3 regions of the Streptomyces sp. NBC_01304 genome follow, and region 1 is predicted to be linked to each of the others. Evidence: predicted binding sites of a transcription regulator. Region 1 holds the regulator's gene; each other region holds the start of a gene.

Region 1 (9,993 bases):
CATGGCCGTCGCCTGGAAGGCGATCCAGTCCAGCACCCGTGGGGCGGTCGACTTCATCAAGCCGCTGGTCAAGGGGCTCGGAAATCTCATCCTCGCGCCCATCACGGGGCTCGCGACGGCTCTCAACGGGGTGTTCAACGTCCTGGCCGGGGTGAAGATCTCGATCCCCAGCTGGGTCCCCCGGTGGGGCGGCAAGTCCTTCGGCTTCCCCCGCCTGCACGTGCCCGTGCCGCACCTCGCACAGGGCGGCGTCGTCACGGCCCGCAGCGGCGGCCGGCTCGCGCTCATCGGCGAAGGCGGCGAGGACGAGGCCGTCATCCCGCTGTCCAGGCTGGAGCGCATGCTCAGCAAGGGCGGCGGCAGCCAGGCGGCCACCCTGCGCCGCCTCGCCGAGGCCATGGAGCGCCTCGCCGAGCGCCCCGTCCACGTGGACGTCGACTCGCAGACCATCGCCCGCGCCGTGTTCGCGGGGCAGCGCGCCCTCGCCCGACGCTGAGCCTCAACTCTCCGCGCACGGCCACCGAGCCCAACAGACAACAGAACAGGAGGAGTTCATGGCCAGGAACCTCTGGATCGGCACCCCCGGCCGGCTCCGCGAAATACGGCAGGCAGCCAAGAGCTGGGACCGTACCGCCGAGCTGAACGTCAGTGAATTCAAGGCACTTGAAGGGCGGATCACCACCTTCGCCCCCGCCCGCACCACCCGTCGCATGAAGCTCGCCTTCGACTGGCTGGAGCCCGCCGACGCCCAGCACCTCGTCCAGCTCGCCCGCCGCATCGGCACCGGCCGGGGCCCGCTCGCCGTGCTCGACCCGGCGTCGGTGAACCTGCTCGACCCCTATCAGGCGGCGGGCCAGTCCCAGGCTCCCGGTGGCGGCGACCACTGGTTCACCATGAACGGCGCCATCACCCTCGCCCCGTCCGCCGAGGGCAACACGGTCGCCGACTGCCAGGACGTGGCCGCCGCCGTCGGCTGGATCCACGGCACCTGGGCCGGCTGGCCCGTCGCGCCCGGCATGAAGGTGTCCTGGCTGCTCCCGGCCGGCTGGGACCCCGCCGTCGCCACAGCCCAGCTGGACTGGAAGGACGCGTCGGGCGGGTACCTCAGTACTAGCCAGGCCGTCGGCACCCAGGTCACCGGCACCGCCCCGGCGGGCGCCGCCTTCGCCACCCCGGTCGGGAAGCCGGGCGCCACCGGGCAGTTCGGGCTCGCGGGCGCCTGCTTCACCATCGGCGAGACCCCGGTCGCGAACGCGCTGGGCGACGGCTGCCCGGCCATGTCCGTCACCGCGTACGGCGACGTCCCGGCGACCCGGCTCCCGTACCGCAATGTCAGCATCGATCTGGTGGAGGTGCGCCGTGCAGCCCTCTGACGACGCGCTCGACGAAGCCCTCGCCTCCCCGGAGCGCGTCCCCGCGCACTCCACCCGGCTCGGCGGCAAGGAGTTGGGCCCGCAGGTCCAGTCCTGGAAGGTCGAGCGGGCGTACGCGACCGATCTGCCGGAGGCGATGCGGGCGTTCTCGGGCAGCGCGTCCGCCCAGCTGGAGCTCCAACTCGGCGGTGCAGCAGGGGTGAACGCCCCTCGCCTGTACTCCGCCTGGGCCGACCGCACGACCGGTGATGTCGTACGTCCCGGCCAGTCGGTCGTCCACACGGCGGGCGCGGGCTCCCGGACGCTCCCCGCGTTCCGCGGCACGGTCCGCTCGCGCTCCGCCGCCTCCGGCAGCGACACCGTGACCGTGCAGGCCCTGGACGGCGCGGAACGCCTGCGCGGCCCGGCCTCGCTGCCCCGGCCGTACCACGGCTATTACTGGGGGTACCCGGTCGCCACCGCCACCTGGTGCGTGGACGAGCTGCTCCGCCAGGGCGGCATCCACACCTGCCCGCCGCCGCGCGCACCCGAGGCGGACAAACTGGACGAGGCGCCGTTCACGGTGCTGTACGCCTCCCTGCACGGCGGCTTCAACTCGACGTACGGCCAGCCGGAAGTGCTGCCGCACCCGGCGACGTACGACTGGATCCGGGACGGTGCGCCCTTCGAGATCGCCCTGATGCCGAAGGCCGCGGGACTCACCGCGAGCTGGATGCCGCGTTCGCGCTTCGTGCTGCCGGGCAAGACCTTCCAGGTCGAATGCTGGGCCAACACCGCGCTCGCGCGCGGCAATACGGTCGAACTGACCGCGCTGTTCGACCGCAGCGGCGGTGCGTACGGCTCGATCAAGGCGAGCTTCGACACCTCCACCGGGGTCGTGGCCATCAGTTCGGGCACCAAGGACGGCACGTCGACCACCGTCACCTGGGGCTTCCCCAAGTTGCAGTCGCTGAAGGGCAATTGGCACCTGGGCATGACGGTGCAGACCGCGTCGAGCGGCGGCACCGTGTACCCGACCGTGCAGCCCCGGCTCACCAGCCCGGACGGCTCGTACCACCGGGGCGGTGTGTACACCTTCAGCGCGCCGGCCTCGGCGCAGCCGCGCGCCGAGCTGTTCCGGATCGACCTGACGACCGACATGGCCGTCGAGTGCCTGCAGGTCACCGACCGGGTGTGGGCGGACTCGGAGTCCTACACCCGAGAAGCCTGGGAGCAGCAGGGCGAGTGGGCCAAGGGTGCCGTGCTCGACACCCCCGAACTGCCGCTGTACGACATCCCCAAGGTCAGCGGCTCGCAGTGGGACGCGATCACCGAGATCGCGCGGGCGTCGATGTCCACGGCGGAATTCGACGAGCAGGGCATCTTCCGCTGGCGCGGTCCGGGGCGGTTCGCCAAGGTGCCGGCCGATCCCGATCTCACCGTCACGACCAGCAGAGACATCGCCTCCCTCACGGTCACCGAGGAGATCGACGCCTGCCGCAACTACTGCGAGCAGCCGTACCAGGACTGGACCGGCATCCGCTCCGCCACCGGCGATCCGGTGGACGACACCGCGGTGCGGGAGCTCAAGCCCAATGTCCCGGTCGATGTGAAGTACGCCCTCGCGGAGGAGGAGAACGACATCGGGCCACTGCTCGTCGTCGACGACTCCGCGCCGAGCGAGGGGCACCGGGTGCGGTTCGGCACGGCGGCGACCGGGGGCAGCTCCGTGAAGGGGACGGTCACGGTCAGCTGCTGGCGTGAGGGGCCGCTGTACGTCGTACGGTTCACCAATCGCGGTACGTCCAGCGTGTGGACGGTGACCAAGGACGGGAAGCCGTCCGTGCGGATCGTCCCGCAGAAGCGCACGGCCGACCCGAAGCAGCGGCGCTGGGCGTGGCTGAGCCCGAGCAGCCAGCAGTTCTACGGCAAGCAGCAGTACGTGGCGCCCGCGTCCGACTGGGTGCAGACGCAGGCCGCGTCGTCCACCCTGTCCCAGGCGATGCTCAATGCCGGGCGCTATCCGGTGCCGGTCCTCGGCGAGGTGGACGTGCTGCACGATCCACGGATCCAACTCGGCGATGTGGTAAGGGTGGTGGACTCTGCGGGTGCCGAGCTGGACACCCTCGCCTGGGTGGTCGGCCTGCGCATCACGCACACCGCCGGCGCCGCCCCGCAGCAGGTCCTCACCCTGCGCGGCACCGCGTACAACGGCGCGCCCGCCGATGCCGGACTCACCCCGGACGGGCCGGTCGATCCGCTGTACGGCAAGCAGCGCACCTACCTGTCGGTCACTGCGGGATACGCGACGCTCGAAGCGCTCACGACGAGCGCGGTCAGCTATCGCACGCTTCTGGAGACGACGGGAGCGGCGGCATGAGCGAGCCGGCGGAGCACCTGGACGGGGACGTCCCCGAGTACGCGCTGCCGGAAGGTCCGACCCCGATCGACAACCCCCTGGCGAGCGCCGACGACACCGGCATGATCCCCGGCGAGATCCTGCCGCCCCCGCTCTGGGGCTGAAGTCCCAACCCGCCTCTCAAGACTAGGAGTTCACCATGGTCGCGCTCACCCCGATGGGCAATCTCCCCTACCCCCAGCCCACCGATGCCGCGAATGTCCCGCTGCACCTGCAGTCCCTCGCCGAAGCCGTCGACGGCCGCACCGTCCTGCGCTTCACCGACGCCGCCGACCGCGAGGCGAAGGTGAAGGACCCGGTCGGCGGGATGGTCGCCTGGCTGAACAACCCGGGACGCCTCTTCTACTACCACCCGAACGCGAAGGTGTGGGCACCCGTCTTCCCCAACCCCTCTCACTGGTACAACTACCGGCCCAACACGACCGCTTCGGCCACCTACGTCGAGATCCCCACCGAGCCCCTGTCGGTCGGCTTCCTCGCCCCGCCGTCCGGCACCGTCCTCATCACCCTCGGCGCCCGCATGAGCAACAGCGCGGCGAGCACGGCCTATCTGTCGGCCGCCGTGAAGCAGAGCAGCACCGTGGTCAGCGCCGCCGATGATGCGCGGGCCGCGGTGGTCCAGGGCACCAACCTGGTCTCGGCGAGCATCCAGTACCCGGTCTCCGGCCTCACCCCCGGTCTCACCTACACGGTCACCGGCGCCTACCGCTCCGCCGCCGCCACCAACACCGCCACCTTCGTCAACCGCTTCGTCACCGTCGCACCCATGGGCTGACCACCCCTTGAGGAGGAGCACCATGTCCTCACCCCTGACCCCCGACGCCCTCGCCCGCGCCCTGCGCGACGAGGGCGTCCGCATGAGGGAACACGGCAACTGGAAGACGTACAACCGCAATCACAAGGGGAGTTGGGGCCCGGTCCACGGCGTCATGCTGCACCACACGGCGGGCCGGAAAAGCCTGTCCCTGTGCCGCACCGGCACTCCCGACCTCCCCGGTCCGCTGTGCATCGGCCTGATCTCCAAGGACGGCACGGTCCATCTGGTCGGGTACGGCCGTACGAATCACGCGGGCAGCGGCTCGACCGCCGTCCTCGACGCGGTACGCACCTCACGCGCCCTCCCGTCCCGCCCCGGCCCCGACGCCGTGGACGGCAACGCCCGTTTCTACGGCTTCGAGATCGAGAACCTGGGGGACGGGCACGATCCGTATCCGGCCGCTCAACTCGACGCGGTGGAGCGGTTGTCGGCAGCCATCTGCCGATCCCATGGCTGGCCGGGCGCACGCGTCATCGGCCACAAGGAGTGGACCCGCCGGAAGATCGACCCGTCCTTCTCGATGCCGACGATGCGCACGCGCATCGGCGCCCGCATCGGGACCACTTCCCCCAGGCCCCGTTACGCGCCCTTCCCCGGCACCGAGTTCTTCACGTCCAGCCGCCGCAGCGCACTGATCACGGCACTCGGCCGCCGCCTGGTCGCCGAGGGCTGCGGGCGGTACGCGGTCGGTCCCGGCCCCGAGTGGGGCGAGGCCGACCGGACCTCGTACGCCGCCTGGCAGCGCAAGCTCGGCTACGTCGGGGCGGCGGCAGACGGGATACCCGGCCGGATCAGCTGGGACAAGCTCCGCGTCCCGCAAGCCGATTGAGGAGGGCCGGCCGATGACCGATGCCACGCGCCGCACTGTGCGTACGACTGTCCAGACCCTGCTCGCCCTGATCCCGCTCCTCGCGGGCGACGCCACGGCCGACTCGATCCCCGCCCTCGCGGGCGTGGTGGCGGTGGCCGCCGCGCTCAGCCGGGCCATGGCGCTCCCCGAGGTGGAGCGACTGCTGCCGTCCTGGCTGCGGAAGGGGGCAGGTGGATGAGCCCCGCCCAGACCGAGGGCGTGGCCCTCGAACTGGAACGCCTGCGCCGCTCCGTCGACGTCGGCTTCGCCACCACCCGCGGCGACCTGGCCCTGCTCCTGCAACGCGCCGACCAGACGGACAAGGCCCTTGCCGAACACGAGGAACGCCTCGACGCCCTCGAACGCAGCCGCTGGCCCCTGCCGTCCCTGGCGGCGCTCAGCTCCTGCACGGCACTGATCGTGACGCTTTGGCAGGCGACGAGCCGCTAGCGGATGCGCCAACAGGGCGTGATTCACGCCTACTTGGGGTGATCGATACAACCAACCGGGGCCCTCGCGGGTCTGGCTGACCATGACTTCAGCCAGACCCGCAGCCCGCGGCAGAAGCGCCGCCCGGGCCCTCGCCGCAACCGCCGTCGTGGCAGCCACCGCAGGCAGCCTCCTCACCGTCGCGGCTCCGACCTCCGCCGCCGCGGTGGACTGCGCCTCGCCCGTCTACAAGCGGCAGTTCTTCGCCAACACCACCTTCTCCGGTACGCCGAAGCAGACGGACTGTGACGCGGCCGTCGACCACGACTGGGGCACCGGCGCCCCGGCCGCCGGCCTGCCGAGCAACTACTTCGGCGTGCGCTGGACGGTGACCCGGGACTTCGGTTCCGGCGGCCCGTTCTCGTTCCCCGTGGCGGCCCAGGACGGCCTGCGCGTCTACCTGGACGGCGTCCGCAAGGTCGACCTCTGGAAGAACGTGTCGGCGACACAGGCGAAGACCGTCGACCTCGACATCCCTGCCGGGAAGCACTCTCTTCGCATCGACTTCGTCAACTGGACGGGGGCGGCGAACGTCAAGTTCGGCTATGTGCCCCGCACTTCGGGCTCCGATGACACGACCGCGCCACTGGCACCGACCGGATTCACGGCGACGTACGACAACGACTCACGCAAGGCGCACCTGGCCTGGGACCCGAACAAGGAGATGGATCTCGGCGGCTACCAGGTGTACCGCCGGACCGGTGATGCGGCCGACTGGACGACGATCAGCGGCTCGGACCCCTTCACCGGCACCACCTTCACGGACGCCCCGCCGGCCACCGGCGAGACGTACCACTACCGGATCCGTGCCTTCGACCAGGCGGGCAACGGCTCCCCGAACAGCGCCGAGCAGCAGGTCGTCAGCCTCAACAGCGGGCCGGGCACTCCGACCGGCCTCACCGCGACGGGCACGACCGGGGGCAACACCCTTCGCTGGCAGCCCTCTTCGGGCCCGGTCGACCACTACGAGATCTGGAAGGTGTCCGACGGGCCGCAGGACCCGGACGACCCCCGTATCTCCGAGAGCCCGGCCTATACCGATGCGGGAGCCCGGCAGGGCGTCCCCGTCAGCTACCGGGTGCGGGCCGTGGACGCACAGGGACGCGTCTCTCCGTACTCGGAGACCGTGACGGCCACCCGTCCGGATCCGGGCCAGTCGCCGACGCCCTCGGGCGTCACGGCCTGGTACACCGACGGCGTGAACCACCTGTCGTGGGACGGCGGCGGATATCCGAATGCGAGCAGCATCCGGGTCTACCGCCTCGGCCCGAACGACGACACCTGGACCCTGGCCGGTGAGACCTCGGCCTGGAGCGACGGATACGACGATCCGGGCTGGTTCCATGCCAGGTACTACGTCGTCACCGTCGACGACTGGGGCAAGGAGTCCAACCCCGCCTACACCGGTACGTGAGGGCAACGTGATCGCAGAAGGGGCCGGGAGGTCTGTAACCTCCCGGCCCCTTCGGACAGTTGAGCGCTCGGTGTGCTGCTCCGATTAGTCCGACGACCGCTTGGGCCGCCACACCACCAACGCACTCGTCTGCTGCATTTCCTGGTACGGCACCAGATCACGTCGGTACGAGGCGTGGACCTGGGCCTCACGTTGCTGCATGGCGGCGGCGGCCCCCTCCACTGCGGAGGAGAGCTCCGCCACGCGGGACTGCAGCGCGGCGACCTGGTTCTCCAGCTCGATGATGCGCTTGATGCCGGCGAGGTTGATGCCCTCGTCCTGCGACAACTGCTGCACCTGGCGGAGCAGTTCGATGTCGCGGGCCGAGTAGCGGCGGCCGCGCCCGGCCGTGCGGTCCGGGGAGACCAGGCCGAGGCGGTCGTACTGGCGCAGCGTCTGCGGGTGCAGGCCGGAGAGCTGGGCCGCGATCGAGATCACGTACACCGGGGTCTCATCGGTCAGTTGGTACGGATTTCGTCGACGGCCGTCCATCTCAAGCTCCCTTCGCGGCCTGGAACAGTTCTTCCCGAGGATCGTGGTCCTCAGTCGCCTTGCGGTAGGACTCCAGTGCTTCCTTCGCCGAGTCGGAGAGGGAAGTCGGAACCGCCACCTCCACCGTCACGAGCAGATCGCCGCGGGTGCCGTCCTTGCGGACCGCGCCCTTGCCGCGGGCCCGCATGGTGCGGCCGTTCGGCGTGCCGGGCGGCAGCTTCAGGGTGACCGGCGGGCCGCCCAGGGTGGGGACCCGCACCTCGCCGCCGAGGGCGGCTTCGGTGAAGGACACCGGGACGGTGACCGTGAGGTTGTCGCCCTTGCGGCCGAAGACCGGGTGGGTGTCGACGTGCACGACCACGTACAAGTCGCCTGCCGGACCGCCCCGTTCACCTGGTGCGCCCTTGCCGCGGAGCCGGATGCGCTGCCCGTCCGAGACCCCGGCCGGGATGCGTACCTGCATGGTCCGCGAGGACTTCGCGCGGCCCGAGCCCTTGCAGACCTCGCAGGGGTCCTGGGCGATGAGGCCCCGGCCCTTGCAGTCCACACACGGGTCGGTGAGGGAGAACCCTCCGCCGCCGCCCCTCGACACCTGGCCCGTGCCGACGCAGGTCGGGCACACGCGCGGTGTGCCGTTCTTGTCGCCGGTGCCGGAGCAGGCCTTGCAGGGCTGCTGGGAGGACATGCGCAGAGGAACCGTCGCGCCGTCCACTGCCTCGGTGAAGCTGAGCGTCACCTCGGACTCGATGTCCTGGCCCCGACGCGGCTGCGTACGCGTGCCCGCGCCCGCACCGCCCCGGTTGAACAGACCGCCGAAGACGTCCCCGAGCCCGCCGCCGAAGCCGCCGGCGCCACCCTGGCCGCCTTGGCCGGCGCCGCCGCCCTGGGTGCCGCCTCCGAAGAGGTCGCCCAGGTCGAAGTTGAAGGTGCCGCCGCCGGCGCCGCCGGGACCGGCCCGGAAGCCGCCGTTGCCGAACAGAGCACGCGCCTCGTCGTACTCCTTGCGCTTCTTCGGGTCGCCGAGGACGTCATTCGCCTCGGAGATCTCCTTGAACCGCTCCTCGGCCTTGGCGTTCCCCTTGTTGGCGTCCGGGTGGAACTCGCGCGCGAGCTTCCTGTACGCCTTCTTGATCTCGGCCTCGGTGGCGTCCTTCGGGACGCCGAGGACCTTGTAGTAGTCCTTCTCGATGAAGTCCTTGGTGCTCATCCCCGGCGTCCCTCCTTCCGAGTGCCGGATACGTCAGCCCTGGTCGGGGCCACCGTTGTCCTTGTCATCCGTCGAAGCCTCGTCGGCCTCGGCGGCTTCCTTGCCCTCCGCGACGGTCTGCGCGCCGGGCTGCGGCTCGGCCACGGCCACCCGCGCGGGGCGGATGGTGCGCTCGCCGATCCGGTACCCCGGCTGCAGGATCGCCACGCAGGTCGTCTCGGTGACGTCCGGCGCGTACGAGTGCATCAGGGCCTCGTGGATCGTCGGGTCGAAGGGCTCGCCCTCCTTGCCGAACTGCTGCAGGCCCATCTTGGCGGCGACCGTCTCGAGCGACTCCGCCACCGACTTGAACCCGCCGACCAGCTCGCCATGTTCCCGCGCGCGGCCGATGTCGTCGAGGGTCGGGAGGAGTTCGGTCAGGAGGTTCGCGACGGCGATCTCCTTGACCGTGATCCGGTCCCGCTCCACCCGGCGGCGGTAGTTCTGGTACTCGGCCTGCAGCCGCTGGAGGTCGCCCGTGCGCTCGTTGAGCGCGGTGCGGACCTGGTCCAGCTGGGCCGTCAGACCTGCTGCCTGTGCTGTTGCGTCCCCGGCCGGGGCCGCCGCCCCCTCCTCGTCGGAGGGGGAAGCGGCCTTCGGCTCAGCGGCCTCGGGGGTGTCGCCGGAGGGGACGTCGGGCTGCTCTTCGAAGCCCGGGGTCTCCTCCGTCATGCGGCGCCGCCCTTGTCCTTGTCGAAGTTCGGCTTCTCGTCGTCGACGATCTCGGCGTCCACCACGTCGTCGTCAGCCTTGGCCTCGGCGCCCGCGTCACCGGCCGGCGGGGCGTCGCCGCCCGCGGCCTGCGCGGCCTGGGCGTCGGCGTACATGGCCTGGCCGAGCTTCTGCGCGACGGCCTGGACCTTCTCGGTGGCCGT
Region 2 (9,993 bases), 3.0 Mb from region 1:
GGTCCATCCACTCCGAGTACCAGGACAACCTGTTCATGCTGTCGCTGTCCCGCGGCGGTCAGTGCATCTGGATGGCCCCGCAGGACGCGGAGTCGATCGGCGTGAAGGACAACGACTGGATCGAGGCGGTCAACCGCAACGGCGTGGTCGTGGCCCGCGCGATCGTCTCCCACCGCATGCCGGCCGGCACGGTCTACATGCACCACGCGCAGGAACGCACGGTCAACGTCCCCAAGGCGGAGGCCAGCGGAAAGCGCGGCGGCATCCACAACTCGCTGACCCGGGTCCTGATGAAGCCGAGCCATCTCATCGGCGGCTACGCGCAGCTGTCCTGGGCGTTCAACTACCTCGGCCCGACGGGCAACCAGCGCGACGAAGTGACCGTCATCCGCCGCCGCTCGCAGACTGTGACCTATTAGAAGCCTGGAGTACTGATTCCCATGCGCATCAAGGCTCAAATCGCGATGGTGATGAACCTCGACAAGTGCATCGGGTGCCACACCTGCTCGGTCACCTGCAAGCAGACGTGGACCAACCGGACGGGCATGGAGTACGTCTGGTTCAACAACGTCGAGACCCGCCCCGGCCAGGGCTATCCGCGCCGCTACGAGGACCAGGACCACTGGAAGGGCGGCTGGACCCTCAACAAGCGCGGCGGCCTGAAACTGAGGAACGGCGGCCGCATCAAGTCCCTGCTCGGCATCTTCTCCAACCCGAAGCTGCCGGAGATCAAGGACTACTACGAGCCCTGGACGTACGACTACAAGAACCTCACGGACGCCCCGCTCGGCGACGACTACCCGGTGGCCGAGCCGCGCTCGCTGATCAGCGGCAAGCCGATGAAGGTCGAGTGGTCCTCCAACTGGGACGACAACCTGGGCGGCGCCTACGAGCACGGCGACCTGGACCCGATGGTCGCCAAGACCCGCGAAAAGGCCGCGGAGAAGGTCAAGTTCCAGTTCGAGCAGACCTTCATGTTCTACCTGCCCCGGATCTGCGAGCACTGCCTCAACCCGTCCTGCGTGGCCTCCTGTCCGTCCGGCGCCATCTACAAGCGGGAAGAGGACGGCATCGTCCTCGTCGACCAGGACGGCTGCCGCGGCTGGCGCAAGTGCGTCACCGGGTGCCCGTACAAGAAGATCTACTTCAACCACAGCACGGGCAAGGCCGAGAAGTGCACGATGTGCTACCCGCGCATCGAGGTGGGCCTGCCGACGGTCTGCTCCGAGACCTGCGTGGGCCGCCTGCGCTACCTCGGGGTGATCCTGTACGACGCGGACAAGGTGACCGCGGCCGCCGAGACCGAGGACGACAAGGGGCTGTACGAGGCCCAGTTGGGCGTCTTCCTCGACCCGGAGGACCCCGAGGTGCGGCGCGAGGCGGAGAAGGCGGGCATCCAGTACGACTGGATCGAGGCGGCCCGCCGCTCCCCCGTGCACGCCCTGATCAGCAAGTACAAGGTGGCGCTCCCGCTGCACCCGGAGTACCGGACGATGCCGATGGTCTGGTACATCCCGCCGCTCTCCCCCGTCGTGGACGCCTTGACGGAGACCGGCTTCGACGGCGAGGACGCGGACAACCTCTTCGGCGCGATCGACACCCTGCGCATCCCCCTCGAATACCTCGCGGAGCTCTTCACCGCGGGCGACACCGGCCCGGTCCGGTCCTCCCTCAACAAGCTCGCCGCGATGCGTTCCCACATGCGGGCCATCAACCTCGGCGACCGCCCGGCGCACTCGATCGCCGACTCGGTGGGCATGAGCGGCCCCGAGATCGAGGAGATGTACCGCCTACTCGCCATCGCCAAGTACGAGGACCGGTACGTCATCCCGACCGCCGCGATGGGCGACGCCAAGCGCCTGGAGGAGTCCGCGGTCCCCGACTCCTGCTCCCTGGACCACGCGGACGGGCCCGGCATGGGCGGCGACGGTCCGCTGGGCGGGGACTCGGGCCGCAAGAACCTGCCCCTGGTGACGATCGAGAACTTCCACGCGGCCCGCAAACGCCAGACGGCCGACGCCGAGCCCGACGACGTGAGGGAGCAGCAGTGAAGACCTCGAAGATCTCCGGGAACGCGGTTCTGTACCAGGCGGCGGCGCTCTGCCTGGCCTACCCCGACGACGAGTTCCGCTCGCGGCTCCCGCTCGTCCGGGAGGCCGTCCCGGAGCTGCGTACGTTCGTCTCGTACGCGGAATCCATCCCCCTGCCCGAGCTGGCGGCCGACTACGTCCGGGTCTTCGACTTCAAGAACCGGCACAGTCTGTACCTGAGTTGGTGGCGGGACGGCGACACCCGGCGGCGCGGGATGACGCTGGTCGGCTTCAAGCAGACCTACCGGGAGCACGGCCTGGAATTCACGGGCGAGGAACTGCCGGACTTCCTCCCGGCGGTGCTCGAATTCTCCGCCCAGGCCGGGACTTTGCTCCTGGAGGAGCACCGGGCCGGGCTCGAACTCCTCCGCCTCGCCCTGACCGACCACGGCACGCCGTACGCCTCCGTCCTGCAAGCGGTCTGCGGCACGCTCCCGGGCCCCTCCCCGAAGGACAAGGCGGAGGCTCAGGCGCTGGCGCGCAGCGGGCCGCCGATGGAGGACGTCGGGCTCGAACCGTTCGGCTCGCCGCGACTGCTGCCGCTCATCGACGCGGAGCCCGCACTCACCGGAGAACCTTCATGAATACGCTGCTGTGGGGCGCCCTTCCGTACATCGCCGCGGCCCTGCTCGTGGCGGGGCTCATCTGGCGCTACCGCTACGACAAGTTCGGCTGGACGACCCGCTCGTCCCAGGTCTACGAGTCGAAGCTCCTCAACATCGCCTCGCCGATGTTCCACTACGGCATCCTCTTCGTGCTCGTCGGTCATCTGATGGGCCTGTTCGTGCCGGAGTCGTGGACGGACAAGGTCGGCATGTCGGAGCACACCTACCACCAGCTGTCGCTGTTCGGCGGGACGGCGGCGGGCGCACTGACCGTGCTCGGCATCCTGATGCTCCTGTGGCGCCGACGCACCAACACCCCGGTGTTCAAGGCGACCACGGTCAACGACAAGCTCATGTATCTGGTGCTGCTCGCGGCGATCGTGATGGGCATGTGGGCCAAGCTCACCAACTCCGGCCTGGACGAGGGCTACGACTACCGGCAGACCATCGGGCCGTGGGCCCGTTCCATTTTCGAACTCCAGCCGAAAGTGGACCTGATGGTGGGGGTGCCGCTGACCTTCCAGATCCATGCGGTGATCGGGCTTCTCCTGTTCGCCCTGCTGCCGTTCACCCGCCTCGTGCACATGTTCTCGGCGCCGGTGCAGTATCTGTTCCGGCCGTACGTGGTGTACCGGAGCCGGGACTCCAAGCAGCTGGGGGCGCGACCGGAGCGCCGGGGCTGGGAGCGGTCGGAGCCGTAGTTCGGAGCCGTGGTCCTCGGCGGCGGCCGGACTCATCGGCCGAGGATCGTCTGCGCGACCTGTGCCGCTTGAGCCGCTATGCCCGCGATGCTCGACGTGATGAACGAACCGCCCCCGGCGAGGTCGCCCACGACGTGCAGGCGCGGGTCGGCCGGAACCACGCCGCCGGCCGGGTGCAGCGCGGCCGAGCCATCGGCCAGCAGGGCCGTGACCAGGGGGCCGGCCGCCGGTGGGATCGCCCGTGGCGGCGGGTTCACCGCGTTGATCACTGCGTCGAAGGTGCGCTCGCCGTCGTCGCCGTACACCCGGAACACCCCGTCCGCCGCCTCGATCTTGCGGACACCCGCGACGGCGGCGAGTTGCCCGGAGTCGAACAGCCGCAGCACGGTGGCAGCGTTCACCGGGACCATCGGTGAGGCCACGCTCGTCGCCGTGCGGAAGTGGCGGCGCAGTAGCACGCGGTCGGGTTCGGGCAGCAGCCGCCACGCGTACGGGCCCACGCTGTGCGCCGTCTCCTGGAGGACCCGGCGGCCGATCCTCGGGTCATCGACAGCGGCCAGCTGCGCCCGCAGGCGCCGGACGGGATCCTCGGTCTCGGCCGCGTGGAGTTCGGCCGCGAAGGCTTCGAAGTCCTCGCCCGCCTCGGCCAGTTCGGTGCGCAGCAGCCCGGTGAGGTCCGCGAGGGTGACTCCGCCGTGCTGCCGGTGCAGCGCTGCCACCCGCTCGGCGGTCACGTGCTGCGGACGGTGGTCGACCGGGCGCTGCCAGACGTGGGGCAGCACTCCGCTGCGGGACAGCAGCATGATCGGCCCGGTGTGCCCGCGCGCGGCCAGCGACACGACGATGTCGACCGCGGTCAGGCCGCTCCCGATGACCGCGACGCCACTGCCGGGCGGGACCCGGTCGAGGGTGTCGGCCAGCGGGTAGGGATCCGCCACGAATCCGGCGACGCCGGCGAGACCGTAGTGGTCCTGCGGCGCTCCCCCGCCCACGCACAGGGCCACGTGGTCCGCCTCGTAGCCGCGTCCGTCCTCGGTGCTCAGCGACCAGCCGGCCCCGGACCGGGCCGCCCCGGTGACGCGGGCCGTGACGACGCGCACCTGCCAACCGTCTGCGCGCAGCGCGGCCAGCGCCGTCTCGGCGGTGTGTGCCAGGTACTCGCCGAACAGCGCGCGGGGAACCAGCGGTTGGCCCAGCCGTTCGTCGAGGTGAGCGGGGCCGCGCGAGCCCAGCCAGGCCGCATAGTGCGCGAAGTCCAGGTGCCGGATCGACATGATGGCCGGGGGTGCGTTGACCAGCACCGTGTCCAGGTCCGGGCCGTAGGGGCGGCCTCGCCACAGGTACGGGGACGGCTCGAACACCGTGATGGCCCCAGGGCCTTCGGCCGTCTGCGCCAGTCTGTCCAGCAGACCGACGGCGGCGGCACCTGCTCCGACGAGGGCGATGTGCATGTTCTTCCCCTTACGACTACGACGTTGCGGTGGCGACGTTCCGGGCCGCATCCGAAGTGCGGCCCCGACGTCATCGAGCCTCGCCGTCGGCAGCGCCGAGCCCCATCCCCCGCGAGCGGTGACCGGCGGGGAATGCCCCCCCCTCAAACGGGGGGTTGGTGCAGGACAGGGGAGCGGGCAGGGTGGTCTGCGTCCGGACGACGGGGGGATTTCCATGTCCGATGCGCGCGCCAAAGTCTTGTCGGCTGCCCGGCGGGCCACCGACACCCGGGAACTCTTCAGCCGTACGTCCGCCGAGCTGCGCCGGCTGATGCCGTTCGACTCGGCCGTATGGGCGGCCACCGACCCGGAGACCGGTCTCGTCACCACGCCGATGCTGGTGGAGAACCTGGGCTCCGGCGAACGCTGCGCCGGGTACTGGGAGAGCGAACTCCTGGAGGAGAACGTCCTGCCGTTCCGGGATCTCGCCCGCGCCGCCGTCCCGGCCGCCGGTCTGCGTGAGGCCACCGGCGACCTGCCCGCGCGCAGCGCGCGCTTCAGCCGGCTGCTCGAGGGCCAGGGCGTCGACGACGAGCTACGGGCCGTGCTCCGGATCGGCGACCGGCCTTGGGGCGTGGTGAGCCTGTTCCGGATGCGCGGTGGCGTCCGGTTCGGCCCGGCCGAAAGCGCGCTGCTCGCCGGTCTGTCCGGCCCGCTTGCCGCGCAGGTGCGCCGGTTCGCCCGCCCGTCCTCGTCCGGCGGCACGGCCGACGCGCCCACGCCCGGGCTGGTGCTCTTCGACCCCTCCGGCGAGCCGACGTCGATCAACGAGGAGGCGCGAAAGCATCTCGCGCGCCTGCCCGAAGGTCCGTCCATTCCCACGGAGTTGGGCCTGAGGCTGCCGATCTGGGTGGTCGCCACCGTGCTGCAGGCCCGGGCGATCGCCCGGGGCCGCGAGCGGGCAGGCGGCGCGAGGGTACGGATCCGAACCCTCGACGACCGCTGGCTGACCTGTCATGCCTCCTGCCTCGACGGCCCCGCCGGGCGGCCCGGTCCCGTGGCACTCGTGATCGAGCCGACGGCGGCCGCCGACCGGGCCGTCCTCATCGCCGAGGCGTACGGTCTGACTCCCCGCGAGCTGGAGATCACCCATCTCGTCACGCGCGGGCTGCCCACCACCGAGATCGCCGCGACGCTGTTCATCTCCCCGCACACCGTGCGCGACCATCTCAAGGCCGTCTTCGGCAAGGCGGAGGTCTCCAGCCGGGGCGAACTCGTCGCACGGCTCTTCGGCGAGCACTACCGCCCCCGCGTGAGTGCCCCACCTGGCCGGTCCGGTGGGGGTGCGCATGCTCAGGCCGCGCCGTCCTTCGGCCCCTTCTCGTCATCGACGATCTCCGCGTCCACGACGTCCTCGGACCCCGGAGCCTGATCCTCGGGCTCAGCCTCGGGAGACGCCGCGTCCGACGGGGCCTCCTGCGCGGCGGCGTACATCGCCTGCCCCATCTTCTGGCTCACCACGGCCAGCTTCTCCGTGGCCGCGCGCAGCACCTCCGTGTCCTCGGCCGAAGACTCGATCTTCTCCTTCAGCTCGGAGAGCGCCGTCTCGACCTCCGCCTTCGTATCGGCAGGGATCCGGGACTCGTTCTCCTGCACGAACCGCTCGGTCTGATAGGCCAGTTGCTCGGCCTGGTTACGGGTCTCGGCTGCCACCCGGTGCCGCCGATCCTCGTCCGCGTACTGCTCCGCGTCCCGCACCATCCGGTCGATGTCGTCCTTCGGCAGCGCGGACCCGCCGGTGACGGTCATCTTCTGCTCGCGCCCGGTCGCCCGGTCCTTGGCCGAGACGTGCATGATCCCGTTGGCGTCGATGTCGAAGGTGACCTCGATCTGCGGCACGCCGCGCGGCGCGGGCGGCAGGCCCGTCAGGTCGAAGACGCCGAGCTTCTTGTTGTACGCGGCGATCTCGCGCTCCCCCTGGAAGACCTGGATGCCCACCGAGGGCTGGTTGTCGGCAGCGGTGGTGAAGACCTCCGAACGCTTCGTCGGGATCGTGGTGTTGCGCTCGATCAGCTTGGTCATGATGCCGCCCTTGGTCTCGATCCCGAGGGACAGCGGCGTGACGTCGAGCAGCAGGACGTCCTTCACGTCGCCCCGGATGACCCCGGCCTGCAGCGCGGCGCCCACGGCGACCACCTCGTCGGGGTTGACCCCCTTGTGCGGGTCCTTGCCGGTGAGCTCCTTGACCAGCTCGGTCACGGCGGGCATCCGCGTCGAGCCGCCCACGAGGATGACGTGGTCCACGGCCGCGAGCTTGATCCCGGCGTCCTTGACCGCCTGGTGGAAGGGCGTCTTGCAGCGCTCCAGGAGGTCCGCCGTGAGCTCCTGGAACTGGGCGCGGGTCAGCTTCTCGTCCAGGTGCAGCGGGCCTTCCGCAGATGCCGTGATGTAGGGCAGGTTGACGGTGGTCTCGCCCGCCGACGACAGCTCGATCTTGGCCTTCTCGGCGGCCTCGCGCAGCCGCTGCACGGCCATCTTGTCCTTGGCGAGGTCGACCCCGTGGCCGTTCTTGAACTGCTTGACCAGGTGGTCCACCACCCGCTGGTCCCAGTCGTCGCCGCCCAGGTGGGTGTCGCCGTTGGTGGCCTTGACCTCGATCACGCCCTCGCCGATCTCCAGGAGCGAGACGTCGAAGGTGCCGCCGCCGAGGTCGAAGACGAGCACGGTCTGCTCGTCGCCGCGGTCCAGGCCGTACGCGAGGGCGGCGGCGGTCGGCTCGTTGATGATGCGCAGGACCTTCAGGCCCGCGATCTCGCCGGCCTCCTTGGTGGCCTGGCGCTGGGTGTCGTCGAAGTAGGCGGGGACGGTGACCACCGCGTCGGTGACCGTCTCGCCGAGATACGACTCCGCGTCGCGCTTGAGCTTCTGCAGGACGCGGGCCGACAGTTCCTGCGCGGTGAAGCGGGTGCCGTCCACCTGGCCCTCGTGCGGGAAGCGCCAATCGGGCTCGCCCATATGGCGTTTGACGGAGCGGGCGGTGCGGTCGATGTTGGTGACCGCCTGCCGTTTGGCGACCTCGCCGACGAGCACCTCGCCGTTCTTGGCGAAGGCCACCACGGAGGGTGTGGTGCGGGCCCCCTCCGCGTTGGCGACGACGGTGGGCTCGCCCCCCTCCAGTACGGCGACCACGGAGTTCGTCGTACCGAGATCAATGCCGACCGCGCGTGCCATGTCAGTCCCCTTCCGGAGTCTTCCGATGTCCCGATCCCTGCCCGCGTGCCCTGGAGCTCCAGCACAAAACTTGAGCGATGCCTTGTCAATCCCCCGGGCCGGTACTGCAGCCGACCGCCGTCGGCTCCTCTCCCGCAGCAATCCGTTGGAAAGGCCGCCCGCACGGTGCCTAGGATCCGCTGGTGACGACCTCGCCGACAGACCACGGTTTCGGACAGCTCCTGAAGGACGACGACCCCCGTCGACGCCATCAGGGTCTGCTCCGGCTGGCCGCCCACCCTGCGGCGGGCCCCGCCGAGGAAGCCGCACTCGCGGCGCTCCTGCCCACCTCCGTGGCCGAGCCCGCCGAGGCGGCCCTGGTGCAGGCGGGCCTCCACGAACGCCTCGGGCGGCACCTCGAAGGCGCCCGCCACCTCCAGTGGCGTACGGCCGATCTGCCGGTACGGGTCCAAGTGGCGTGGCTGCGCGCCGAGTTGCTCAACGATGCGGCGGTCGTCCGGAACGAACCCGCGGGCGAGCTCCTCCACCAGGCCGTCCGCAGCACGGACTTGGCCGCCGCCCACCGGCCCGACGAACTCGTCTCCGCACTCGCCGACAGCACGGACCCGGTGCTGCGCCCGGAGGCGCTGCGCCTCGTCCGCCAGGGCCTGCACACGGGCCTGCTCGCGCCCGCCCGGGTGCGCGCGCGGCTGGCGGCGCTCGTCGAGGGCCGGACGGCAACCGCCGTTCTACGTGAACTCGCCGAGCCCTGGGCGGCGTTGGAGCCGTGGCCGCGCGAGCGGTTCACTCCGTTCCTCGCCGCCGACGCGGCGTCGGCCGAGCCCGGGCGTGCCGAGGCCGCGCTCGCCGCGGTGGCCCGGCACGGCCACGGGGACGTACTCCGGACGACCCTCGAAGACCCGGACCTGCCGCCCGCGCTGCGCCGCCGCGCCCTGGAGCTCCTCGGCGACCTGGCCGAGCGCGGCGACATACCCGGGCTGACGTCGTTCGCGGGCCGCGATCCGCTGCTGTTCGGCGGGCCGTTGGTGACGTGCCTGCGCGGGCTGCACCGGCGAGGCCACTTCCCCTCCGACGCGCAGGCCGGGCCGGTCGTCGCGCTCGCCCTCGCCGATCACTCGATTCCGGCGGGCGAGGTCGCCACGATCCTGTTCACCTGCCGCCAGGAGATGTTCCGCGCCCTGACCGGGGCCGCGCCGGACGACCCCTCCTGGCCGCGGCGGCTGGACCTCCTGGTCGCGCTGGCCGGTCAGGGCCTCGCGGGCGACCCGCCGATCGGCGACGCGATCACCGACGTACTCCCGCTGACTCCCGCGCCCGCCCCCTTCCTGCACGCGCTCCGCACCCTGCGCCACACCCCGGCCGAGGACGCCGTGCTCGCGCTGCTGCCGGCGCATCCCGGTCCGGTGCTCGACGCCCTGGAGGCCATCGGCGGTGAGCGGACGGCCGCGGCGCTACGCGCGGGTCTGTGCGGCGCGGGTCCGATCGCGCCGCCTCTTCGGGCGGTACGGCACCGGGCGCTGGCCCTGCTGTGGCAGCTGACCGACGACCCGGCCGGCCGGCGCAAGCTCCTCGACCGGCTCGACCCCGCCGATCTGCCCGGCCCCGTCGCGGCCGATCTCGGCGGTCCCGACGAGCGCGAACTGGCGTTCCTGCGGGCCCACTTGGACCCCGAGCAACCCGTGGCGGCACTCTGCCGTCTGGCCGCCCACGGGGGCGCCGACCTCCTGCCCGTCCTGGCCGATCTCGTCCTGCGCATCGTGGCCGAGCAGGCCGCCTTCCTGGAGCCGGGCGGTCCGGAGGCGGTCCGCACGCGGGACGAGCTGCCCGCTGACGCGCCCGCAGTGCCGCAGGAAGTCCTGGACGCCATACGTGCGTTGGGCGCCCGGCTGCACCGGCGGGGCAGGATCCGGCCGGTCTGTCTGCTCGACGCGGCGGG
Region 3 (9,993 bases), 1.3 Mb from region 1:
TGGCCGTGACCTCGCTGTTCACCGAGTACGCCGACCCGCACCTGGTCGACCGGCTGCTCCAGGTCTCCAGCACGGACGTCGAAGGCCTGGCCCAGGCCCCGGCCCTGGTCATGGTCGCCAGCGCGCTGTGGATCGCCGGCGGACTCACGTCCCCGTACGCCCTCGCCTTCCTGGTCGTCCTCACCGCCCTGGAGCGCCGCATCGGCGGGTGGCGTACCGCCGGGATCTTCCTCCTCGGTCATGCCGCGACCACGCTGGTCACCGAAGTCCCCATCGCCCTCTCGGTGTTGACCGGCCATCTGCCCGACAGCTCCCTGCACCGCCTCGACTACGGCATCAGCTTCGGCGTCACGGCGGCCGTCGGCTCCCTGGCCGGGCTGCTCGTCCCGTGGGCGCGGCTGCTGCTTGCCGGCGGCACGGCGCTCGTCCTCGTGAACGAGCTGATCGCGTTCGCCGACCCGATGGCCGACTGGGGGCATCTGTTCGCCCTGCTCATCGGGGTCGCCTCCTGGCCGCTGGTGCGCCGGTGGCGGCGCGAGCGGGGCGGGCCGGCGAGGGACGTGGGCCAGGTCAGGCGCGTACAGAAGGTGTAGCCGCCCCGTGGGGCGAATTGGCATCCGGTGCCGTCCGCCACCGATACTGCTTCCCTGAAGGGGAGAGGTCGCACGTGAACACGATCCACTGGACGGACGCCGACGACGAGCGGCGCACGGCCCGCTGGTACACCCAGAACGCCACCCCGCCCCCCAAGCGCGTCATCACCGCAGGCGCCCGCATCAGCGTCGCCGCCGCGTATCGCCACGTCAGCGAGGGGACCGCGCTGCTCTGGCAGGGCGACTACCCGTCCGCGCGCCGTCTGCTCACCTCCCTGCGCCGCAAGCTCGACGGCATTGCGCAGCCCAAGTCCGACTCCCTGGCCCAGGCCTTCCACCTGCAGCGCCGTGAGCAGGCGAGGCGGTCCCGGGTCCTCGGCATGCTGCTGATCCCGTACGCCGACGACTGGGCGATCGGCCTGCGGCAGGCGCCCGACGTCCGGGAGGCGTGCGTCCAGGCGTACGGGGAGTGGCCGGGCGGCGACGAGCCCGTGGTGGGCTCGCTGCGTGAACTGCTCGGCATCGTGGGCGCGTACGAATGGCGTCGCAAGGGCGTCGAGATCCCGGCGCTCGGCGCGGGCGCCCGGATCCACCCGCACTACGGGGTCTTCTCGCCGGTCCGTGGCGAGTACGTCGACCTGGTGGCGAAGGCCCCGCTGCCGGCCGGCGCCGACTCGGCCTTCGACATCGGCACCGGCACCGGTGTGCTCGCCGCGCTCCTGGCCCACCGGGGTCTGCGCCGCGTCGTCGCCACCGATCTGGACCCGCGCGCGGTGGCCTGCGCCCGGGACAACGCGGAGCGGCTCGGGCTTCCGGTCGAGGTGCGGGAGGCCGACCTCTACCCGGCCGGCCGCGCCCATGTCGTCGTCTGCAACCCGCCCTGGCTGCCGGCCCGCCCGCGCACCCCGCTCGACCACGCCGTGTACGACCCGGGCAGCCGCATGCTGCACAGCTGGCTCGACGGTCTCGCCGACCACCTCGAACCGGGCGGCGAGGGCTGGCTGATCATCTCGGACCTCGCGGAACGGCTCGGCCTGCGCGGCCCCACGGAGCTGAGCGACGCCATCGACAAGGCCGGGCTGCGGGTGGTCGGGCGCCTGGACACGCGGCCCCGGCACGGGCGGGCGGCGGACCGGGACGATCCGCTGCACGAGGCCCGCGCGGCGGAGCTCACCACCCTCTGGCGGCTGGCGCCGCGGGCTACGTGAGGCGCAGCAGGGTGTGCGGCTCCGGGCGGGCCTCCTGGCGAAGCAGCAGGGTGACGAAGCCGAGCGTGCCGCGGTAGCCGCCGAGCCATTGGGTGCGGTGCTGCTTGGCGGTCGCCAACACCTCTTCGCTCTCCGGGTGTTGGGGGTTGTCCAGGGCCCAGCGGGTGAGGGAGCCGGTCCACGACCACTCGTAGTCGTCCCACTCCTCCTGGGTGCTCACATGCCCGTGGAGCGGGATCCAGCCGTTCCGCTCGACGAGCTCGACGGTGCCGGCGAGGTCGGTGTACTCGTCCTCGGTGAAGCCGACCTGGAGGGTCTCCTTCGTCGGGGGCCGCTCCCAGAAGCCGTCGCCGACGAGGACGGCGCCGCCCGGCGCGAGGTGTTTGCGGGCGGCTTCGAGCGTGGGCAGGAGGCCGCCGAAGGCGTGCGTGGAGCCGACGCAGAGGACCAGGTCGTACGGGGCGTCGCCGTTGAAGTCGGCCGCGTCCTGGTGGTGCAGCGTGATGCGGTCGGCCAGGCCGGACTGGGCGATGTGCTCGCGGCCCCGGGCCAGGGCGGGCTCGCTCAGGTCCACGCCGTCGGCCCGCACGCCTTCGCGGTTGGCCACGGCCCAGATCAGCCACTCGGCCTCGCCGCAGCCGAGGTCCAGTACGCGCTCCGTTCCCCGGGGGAGGGCGTGGGCCAGGAGTTGGTCGACCCTCTGGTCGCTGAGGGGGGCAGCAATGGGGTGCTCGCTGTGGGCGAGGCTGCTGAGGTCGTCGCGGTGCATGGGGGGATTTTGGCCCCTCCCCGCCCCTTCCCGAAAGTCCTGACGGACAGCTTCGGGGGCTGCCGCCCCCGGACCCCCGCCTGGATTACGGCCTTCGGCCTCGTCCTCAAGCGCCGGACGGGCTGGGTTGGCCGAACGGGCTCATCAGCCGAACTGCACGCTCGCCATCGCCGCATGAGTCCGCCACCCCACCGCCTCGTACATCAACCGGCCCTCCAGCGTCCCGACCAGAATCCCGGTCGAGGCCCCGGCGTCTAGCGCGGCGTTCTGCAGCACCCGCATCACCAAGGACCCGAGCCCCTTGCGGCGGTGCAGCGGCGACGTCTCGATCTGGTCCGCCACCGCCGTGGCGCCCGTCGCCGCGATCTGCCCCCGCGCGGCCAGTGACCCGTCCGCGGCCGTGACCATCACGCGCACGACCCCGCCCCGATGCCAGACCCGCATCCGATACCCCTCGGGCACGGCCACCGCGGCCGACCGTTCGAGGTCGAGCGTCATCAGGAACCCGGGCAGGTCCACGCTCCAGCCCGACTCCGCCCCGCCGAGCCACGGCATGATCAGCTCCTCCGCCGCGTCGGGCTGCGCGAGGTCGAGCGTCACCTGGGGCAGGAACACCTTCAGCCAGCGCCCGGCCACCGCCGAGTCCACCGCGAGCTTGCGGATGACGGCCTCGTCGCCGTCGGGAATCAGATGCCGCGCCGTCTCCTTGAAGTTACCGACGGCCACGGTCCAGCCCCAGGGCTCCTCGTCGGGTTCGGCGGCACCGCGGGACACGACCCAGCCGTCGATCCAGGACTTGACCAGCGGTGTAATGGATGAAGTAGGCATGCGTGCATTACATCGTTCTCGACAGCGGCCTCGCGACCCCTGATCGCTCAGAGCGAACACCCTCTGGGGAACATCTCCAGGCTCACAAGCATTGAGTCGGCATAGCTCAACTTGATTGCCGAAGGGGAGATCATGGCATCGACGTCCGCATCCGCATCGCTCACCCTGCCCGTGCTGCCGCTCGACGACGAGGTCGTGCTGCCCGGAATGGTGGTCCCGCTCGACCTCAACGATCCCGATGTACGCGCCGCGGTGGAGGCCGCCCAGGCCGCCGCCCGCAGCGAGCCCGGGAAGCCAAAGGTGCTCCTGGTCCCGCGCATCGACGGGACGTACGCCGCGACCGGCGTGCTCGGCACCGTCGAGCAGGTCGGCCGGCTGGCCGACGGCGACCCCGGCGCCCTGATCCGCGCCCGCAAGCGCGTCAGCATCGGCGCGGGCACCACCGGTCCGGGCGCCGCCCTGTGGGTCGAGGGCCTCGAAGTCGACGAGCCCGTGCCCGACCCGCTGCCCGGCTCGGTGACCGAACTGGTCAAGGACTACAAGGCACTTGCCACCAGCTGGCTGCGCAAGCGCGGCGCCTGGCAGGTCGTCGACCGCGTACAGCAGATCGAAGACGTGTCGGCCCTGGCCGACAACTCCGGCTACTCGCCGTTCCTGACCGTCGACCAGAAGATCGAACTCCTGGAGACCGCAGACCCGGTGGCCCGCCTCAAGCTCGCCATCCAGTGGCTGAGCGAGCACCTCGCCGAGCAGGACGTCGCCGAGTCCATCGCCAAGGACGTCCAGGAGGGCGTCGACAAGCAGCAGCGCGAGTTCCTGCTCAGGCGCCAGCTGGATGCCGTACGCAAGGAACTGCGCGAGATCAACGGCGAGCAGGAGGGCGAGGAGTCCGACGACTACCGGGCCCGCGTCGAGGCCGCCGACCTGCCCGAGAAGGTCCGCGAGGCCGCCCTCAAGGAGGTCGACAAGCTGGAGCGGTCCAGCGACCAGTCGCCCGAGGGCTCCTGGATCCGCACCTGGCTGGACACCGTCCTCGAACTCCCGTGGAGCGAGACGACGGAGGACCAGTACGACATCCAGGGCGCCAAGGCGATCCTCGACGCCGAGCACGCCGGCCTGGACGACGTGAAGGAGCGCATCACCGAGTACCTGGCCGTACGCAAGCGCCGCTCCGAGCGCGGTCTCGGCGTGGTCGGCGGCCGTCGTGGGGGAGCGGTGCTCGCGCTCGTCGGCCCGCCCGGCGTCGGCAAGACCAGCCTCGGCGAGTCCGTCGCGCACGCCATGGGCCGCAAGTTCGTGCGCGTCGCACTCGGCGGCGTACGCGACGAGGCGGAGATCCGCGGCCACCGGCGTACGTACGTCGGCGCCCTGCCCGGACGCATCGTCCGCGCCATCAAGGAGGCCGGCTCGATGAACCCGGTCGTCCTCCTCGACGAGATCGACAAGGTGGGCTCCGACTTCCGCGGCGACCCGGCCGCAGCCCTCCTCGAAGTCCTCGACCCCGCCCAGAACCACACCTTCCGCGACCACTACCTGGAGGTCGAACTCGACCTCTCCGACGTGGTGTTCCTCGCCACGGCCAACGTCCTGGAGGCCATCCCGGAGGCCCTGCTCGACCGCATGGAGCTGGTCCGCCTCGACGGCTACACCGAGGACGAGAAGGTCGTCATCGCCCGCGACCACCTGCTCCCGCGCCAGCTGGAGCGGGCCGGTCTCGAAAAGGACGAGGTGACGCTCGACGAGAGCGCGCTGCGCAAGCTCGCCGGGGAGTACACCCGGGAGGCGGGCGTCCGCAACCTGGAGCGGTCGGTCGCCCGGTTGCTGCGCAAGGTCGCGGCGCAGCACGAACTCGGCGAGCGGGGGCTGCCGTTCACCATCAAGGACGAGGATCTGCGCGGTCTCATCGGGCGCCCGCACCACGTCCCGGAGTCGGCCCAGGACCCGGCCGAGCGGCGCACCGCGGTACCGGGTGTCGCGACGGGTCTGGCCGTGACCGGCGCGGGCGGCGACGTCCTCTTCGTCGAGGCCTCGCTCGCCGACCCGGAGACGGGCGCGGCCGGACTGACCCTCACCGGCCAGCTCGGCGACGTGATGAAGGAGTCCGCGCAGATCGCGGTGTCCTTCCTGCGGGCGCACGGAGCCGAACTCGAGCTCCCCGTCACCGACTTGAAGGACCGGGGCGTGCACATCCACTTCCCGGCGGGCGCGGTGCCGAAGGACGGCCCGAGCGCGGGCATCACGCTGACGACCGCCCTGGCCTCGCTGCTCTCCGGCCGCCTCGTCCGCACGGACGTGGCCATGACCGGCGAGGTGTCGCTGACGGGACGCGTCCTGCCCATCGGCGGCGTCAAGCAGAAGCTGCTCGCCGCGCACCGGGCGGGCGTCACCACGGTGATCATCCCGAAGCGGAACGAGGCCGACCTGGACGACGTACCGGCCGAGGTCCTTCAGAAGCTGGAGGTCCACCCGGTGACCGACGTCCGCCAGGTCCTCGAACTGGCCCTCGCCCCGGCGACCAACGGGGCGAGCCCCAAGGTCCCGATCGCGGCGTGACGGGCGCGATCAGGAGCGGACGGCCCTCCCCCTCGACCGACGAGGGGGAGGGCCGTTTCGTACGCGCACACAGCCGGATGCGTACGCACACGTCCTGAGGGCGGCGGTGGACGTCAGCCGTTGGCGAGGGCCACCACGCGGTCGAGGGCGCCGTTGAACTTGTTGTGGTCGCCGACGATCGGGCCGGACGACGTGTACTGCCAGATCGTCTGGAAGCCCCAGCCGGCCGGGAGTTCACCGGGCGTCGTGTTGTAGCGGGCGATCCACAGCGGGTTGGTGGCACCGAAGCCGCCGTAGTTGCCGGTGCAGTCCTTCCACCAGCTGGTGGCCGTGTAGATCACCGCGTCGCGCCCGGTGCGGGCCTTGTAGCGGTTCAGGAAGTCCCTGATCCAAGTGACCATCGCCGACTGGCTCTTGCCGAAGCACTGCGCCCCGTACGGGTTCCACTCGATGTCCAGCGCGCCGGGCAGCGTCTTGCCGTCACGCGACCAGCCGCCGCCGTTGTTGACGAAGTAGTCCGCCTGGGTGGCACCGCTCGTGGTGTCGGGGGTCGCGAAGTGGTACGAGCCGCGGATCATGCCGACGTTGTACGAGCCGTTGTACTGCTGGGCGAAGTAGGGGTTCTTGTAGTACGTCCCCTCGGTGGCCTTGACGTAGGCCCACTTCACGCCGCTGGACCAGAGGCCGGACCAGTTGACGTTGCCCTGGTGGCTGGAGACGTCGACGCCCTCGGTCTGGACGGCGTTGGGGTCGGCGGGCGGCAGCTGGCCCTGGCCGTCGTGGCCGACGACGCCCATGCCCATGCGGGCCGAGCCGCGGGTGGGCGCGTCGGCGGCCTGGGCGCTGGTGGGGAGGGAGACGAGGAGCGAGAGGGCGGCGAGCAGAATGCCGACCGCGGTGAGGCGCGAGCGGCGTGGTCCGGATCCGGGTCTGTGCACGGGCATTGCGTGCCTCCGAAGGCCTCGGTGGTGCACTGGGTGATGCACTTGGGGGGAACCTGTCGACATACGGACATGCCCTCATGTCGCTGGTGCAGATCTTTGGCTCAGATCCCTGGTGTGGGCATGTCATCCGGTGCAGTAATGAAGCTACGCACGTAGAAGAGGGGTAGGGAAGGGGGCCTTGGGGCTGCCGTTGGTCTACTCCTGCGAAATACTGGCCCAGCTGCGGCAATGGCCGCCGCTGAAAGAAACTTTCAGGATCGGGAAAGCGTCGAATGGGTGCTGACGTGCACGAGAGCGAAGGGGCCCCGGGGGATCACCCGGAGCCGGGAAGTGGTGTGGACCACGAATTCCTCGCCCTGGAGCGGGAGTTGACGGTCTTTCTGCGCCGCGCCCGCGCCTCGTCCGGCGAGATGGCCAGGGAGGTCCACCCCGAACTCGAACCCGCCGCATACGGCCTGCTCGTACGCCTGGAGGAGGCCGGCCCGCAGCGGGCCACCGAGCTCGCCGCGTACATCGGAGTCGGCAAAGCGACGATGAGCCGACAGCTGCGCGCCCTGGAGGAGTTGGGCCTGGTCGCGCGCACCCCGGACCCGCTGGACGGCCGCGCCTCCCTGCTGCACCTCACGGAGGAGGGCCGGGCCCGCTACCGCGTCGTCCGGGACGCCCGCCGCGGCCAGTACGTGCAGCGGCTCGCGGGCTGGGACCGCAGCGAGGTGGCGGAGCTGGCCCGCCTCCTCGGCCAGCTGAACGCGCGCTCGGAGAGCTGAGGGGGGGGCGGGGCGGGCTGGAGCGGGGCCGGGCGGGGCGGACTGGAGCGGGGCCGGGGCGGGCCGGGACCGGGCGGGGGCCAGGGCCGCGGGCCGGGCGGGTGCTCGTGGGGGAAAAGGGGCGTATACGCGACCGAAATGCCCCTTATTGCTGACCCTTTCGCCCCAGTAGCCCCCTACAGCTCGACGAGCGCCGCCGCTGCGTCGTCGTGGGGCTTGCCGCGCGGGAAGGTGGCGCCCTCCGGGTCCGTTCGCTCCAGGGTCCGGACGCGGTCGATCAGGGCCTGGGGGCCCTCCTTACGGAGGACGGCGAAGCACTCCGGCCAGTCGCCCTCGCGGAAGGTCTCGACCCAGCGGGTCACCCCGTCCGTGAGGGCCGCGAGCGAGCGGACCTCCGAGCGGCGCAGCTCGCCCGTCACCGCGCGTTCCGCGACCGAAGGGTCGGCCGCCGCCGTGTAGAAGCCGCCCTCGGCGTTGCGTAGCGCCTCGACCGCGGCGCCGTACTCGCGGCCCAGCGCCGCCCGCTCCGCCGAGCCGCGCGGCAGCGCCCGTACCCGGTCGCGGAAGGCCCGCACCTCGGACGGGAGTTCGTCCAGGCGGCGGTCCAGGACTGCGCTCACCGTGCCGTCCGGGGCCTCGATCAGCAGTGCCGAGTCGGACAGGACCAGATGCTCGACCCGGTCCGTGTCCCAGCGCACGACGACCGCAGTCGCCTGCGGAGTTCGCTGGTGAGAAAGGTCACAGGTGTCCCGGTGGGCGTCCGCCGTGCGGGAGATGGCCGTACTCAGTACGTCGGTCAGCGGCATATCTCGCCGTGAAACCGACAGTTCACCCAGCGCCCCGCCGAGCCGCGCCGTGAACCACGGAACGGAATGCACACAACCGTCGTCGCCCGCCGGTGGTGTCACGCCGTCGAGGAGTACGAGCACCCCGCCCTGTCCTGACGCGGGCAGGGCCACCGACACGTAGTCCTCGTTGGGGCGGGCGGGGTCACCGGGTTCCGTGGCGAGTTCGATGCGCATCCGGCCAGTCTGCACGAGGCCTTCACGACGTCTGTACAAGGGCGTGGGGTGGGGGTGCGTGGCCGGATCCAGCCGCTCCTCGGCCGGTCGGGCCGGACTCGGCGGGCGGGCCCGAGGCCCCCGGGAGGGGTGGCGGGGCATCCTGCCAAAGCGGAGCAGGCCCGTCCAACCGGCGCTCCGTGGACGCCCCCTGAGCCTCACGGGAGAACTTGCCCCCCAACTCCCGTCGATGTTCACTCCTTCGGGTGGCCGCGCAGCTTGTGTGCGGTTACTGCCCAACCTCGCTGGAATGGTCATAAGCCGTACCAGGGGGGCGCTTGGGGGTGCTTGTGGCGATCCATGGGCTGTTGACCATGCGTCACCCAGGGCGTCTCGGGCGAGAACGAGAACATCGAGAATGCGAGCACCGGTGCAGATGCGGCGTCGTTCCGGGGGGAAGACCCCTGAATCCCGGCCGGACCAGCAGCAGGAAGCGGGTCGCGGCGAGGGCGCGGGGAGCGACCCGGACGCCGTACGCACCGAAGGCGCCCGCGTACGCACCGAAGGCTCCCGCACCGAAGGTTCCGGCCGCCGCGCGCGCGTGCGCAACCGGCTGATCATCGCCGTCGCGGTCGTCGCCGCCACCGTCGCCGGCGCGGGCACCCCCGGCATCATGGCTTCCTCCTCCCAACTGGCCGAGTCCCAGCGCCTGGTGACCCTCTCGGAGCTCACCCAGCAGGCCGTCACCCTCGCCCACTCACTGGCCGACGAGCGCGACGAGGTCACCTCGTACATCGCCGCCGGCCGCCCCAAGGGCAAGGCCGCGCAGGGCATCTCGGGCGACAGCACCAAGCGGAGCGGCCGCGTCGACCGCCAGATCGCCGAGCTGCGCGCCGACGCCCCGGCCGCCGTACGCAAGGACCTGGACGCCGTCGCGGACGTCCGCCGCGCCGCCCTCACCGGCCGCGGCTCGGCGCTGGACGCCCACACCGCGTACTCCCGCACCATCGGCGAACTCCACGCCCTCGCCGGGAAGCTCGCCGACCGGCTGCCGCCCCGCGCGGGCACCGGCGCCCGCGCCCTGGCCGACCTGGACCGCGCCGTGGAACAGGCCGGGGCCGCACGCGGACTGCTGCTCGCCGCGCTCGCCACGCCGCAGGCCGCCGCCCGGAGCGTGATCGACCCGGTCACCGGCCTGCCCCGCCTCAGCACCGAGAAGACCCCGGACGACCGCCGCCGCGACGCCCTCAGCTCCGCCGCCCAGCAGGCCCGCCTCAGCGAACAGGCCGCGCTCGCCGACTTCGTACGCTCCGCACCCGAGGCCTCCCGC

What was found. Region 1 encodes HspR, which represses chaperone genes until heat shock. Its sites were predicted from a motif close to TTGAGNNNNNNNNNCTCAA; they were not measured.
Region 2: a site for HspR is predicted at 8,128-8,146, ahead of dnaK (molecular chaperone DnaK). Genes of this name have one in related genera too.
Region 3: a site for HspR is predicted at 3,490-3,508, ahead of lon (endopeptidase La). Genes of this name have one in related genera too.

The regions. Positions count from the first base shown of each region.
Region 1 is NZ_CP109055.1:5,402,501-5,412,493, forward strand. Features, by position in the region: gene OG430_RS23905 (hypothetical protein) at 1-496, shown strand, start outside; gene OG430_RS23910 (hypothetical protein) at 555-1,373, shown strand; gene OG430_RS23915 (hypothetical protein) at 1,360-3,732, shown strand; gene OG430_RS23920 (hypothetical protein) at 3,729-3,875, shown strand; gene OG430_RS23925 (hypothetical protein) at 3,911-4,546, shown strand; gene OG430_RS23930 (peptidoglycan-binding protein) at 4,569-5,417, shown strand; gene OG430_RS23935 (hypothetical protein) at 5,431-5,637, shown strand; gene OG430_RS23940 (hypothetical protein) at 5,634-5,888, shown strand; gene OG430_RS23945 (fibronectin type III domain-containing protein) at 5,971-7,341, shown strand; gene OG430_RS23950 (heat shock protein transcriptional repressor HspR) at 7,426-7,872, opposite strand; gene dnaJ (molecular chaperone DnaJ) at 7,874-9,079, opposite strand; gene grpE (nucleotide exchange factor GrpE) at 9,113-9,790, opposite strand; gene dnaK (molecular chaperone DnaK) at 9,787-9,993, opposite strand, start outside.
Region 2 is NZ_CP109055.1:2,355,329-2,365,321, forward strand. Features, by position in the region: gene OG430_RS10255 (nitrate reductase subunit alpha) at 1-419, shown strand, start outside; gene narH (nitrate reductase subunit beta) at 441-2,051, shown strand; gene narJ (nitrate reductase molybdenum cofactor assembly chaperone) at 2,048-2,674, shown strand; gene narI (respiratory nitrate reductase subunit gamma) at 2,671-3,396, shown strand; gene OG430_RS10275 (FAD/NAD(P)-binding protein) at 3,429-4,847, opposite strand; gene OG430_RS10280 (helix-turn-helix transcriptional regulator) at 5,062-6,258, shown strand; gene dnaK (molecular chaperone DnaK) at 6,180-8,057, opposite strand; gene OG430_RS10290 (HEAT repeat domain-containing protein) at 8,240-9,993, shown strand, end outside.
Region 3 is NZ_CP109055.1:4,052,692-4,062,684, reverse strand. Features, by position in the region: gene OG430_RS17590 (rhomboid-like protein) at 1-593, shown strand, start outside; gene OG430_RS17585 (class I SAM-dependent methyltransferase) at 668-1,801, shown strand; gene OG430_RS17580 (SAM-dependent methyltransferase) at 1,794-2,570, opposite strand; gene OG430_RS17575 (GNAT family N-acetyltransferase) at 2,715-3,398, opposite strand; gene lon (endopeptidase La) at 3,531-5,951, shown strand; gene OG430_RS17565 (lysozyme) at 6,065-6,895, opposite strand; gene OG430_RS17560 (MarR family winged helix-turn-helix transcriptional regulator) at 7,168-7,662, shown strand; gene OG430_RS17555 (protein phosphatase 2C domain-containing protein) at 7,839-8,684, opposite strand; gene OG430_RS17550 (sensor histidine kinase) at 9,082-9,993, shown strand, end outside.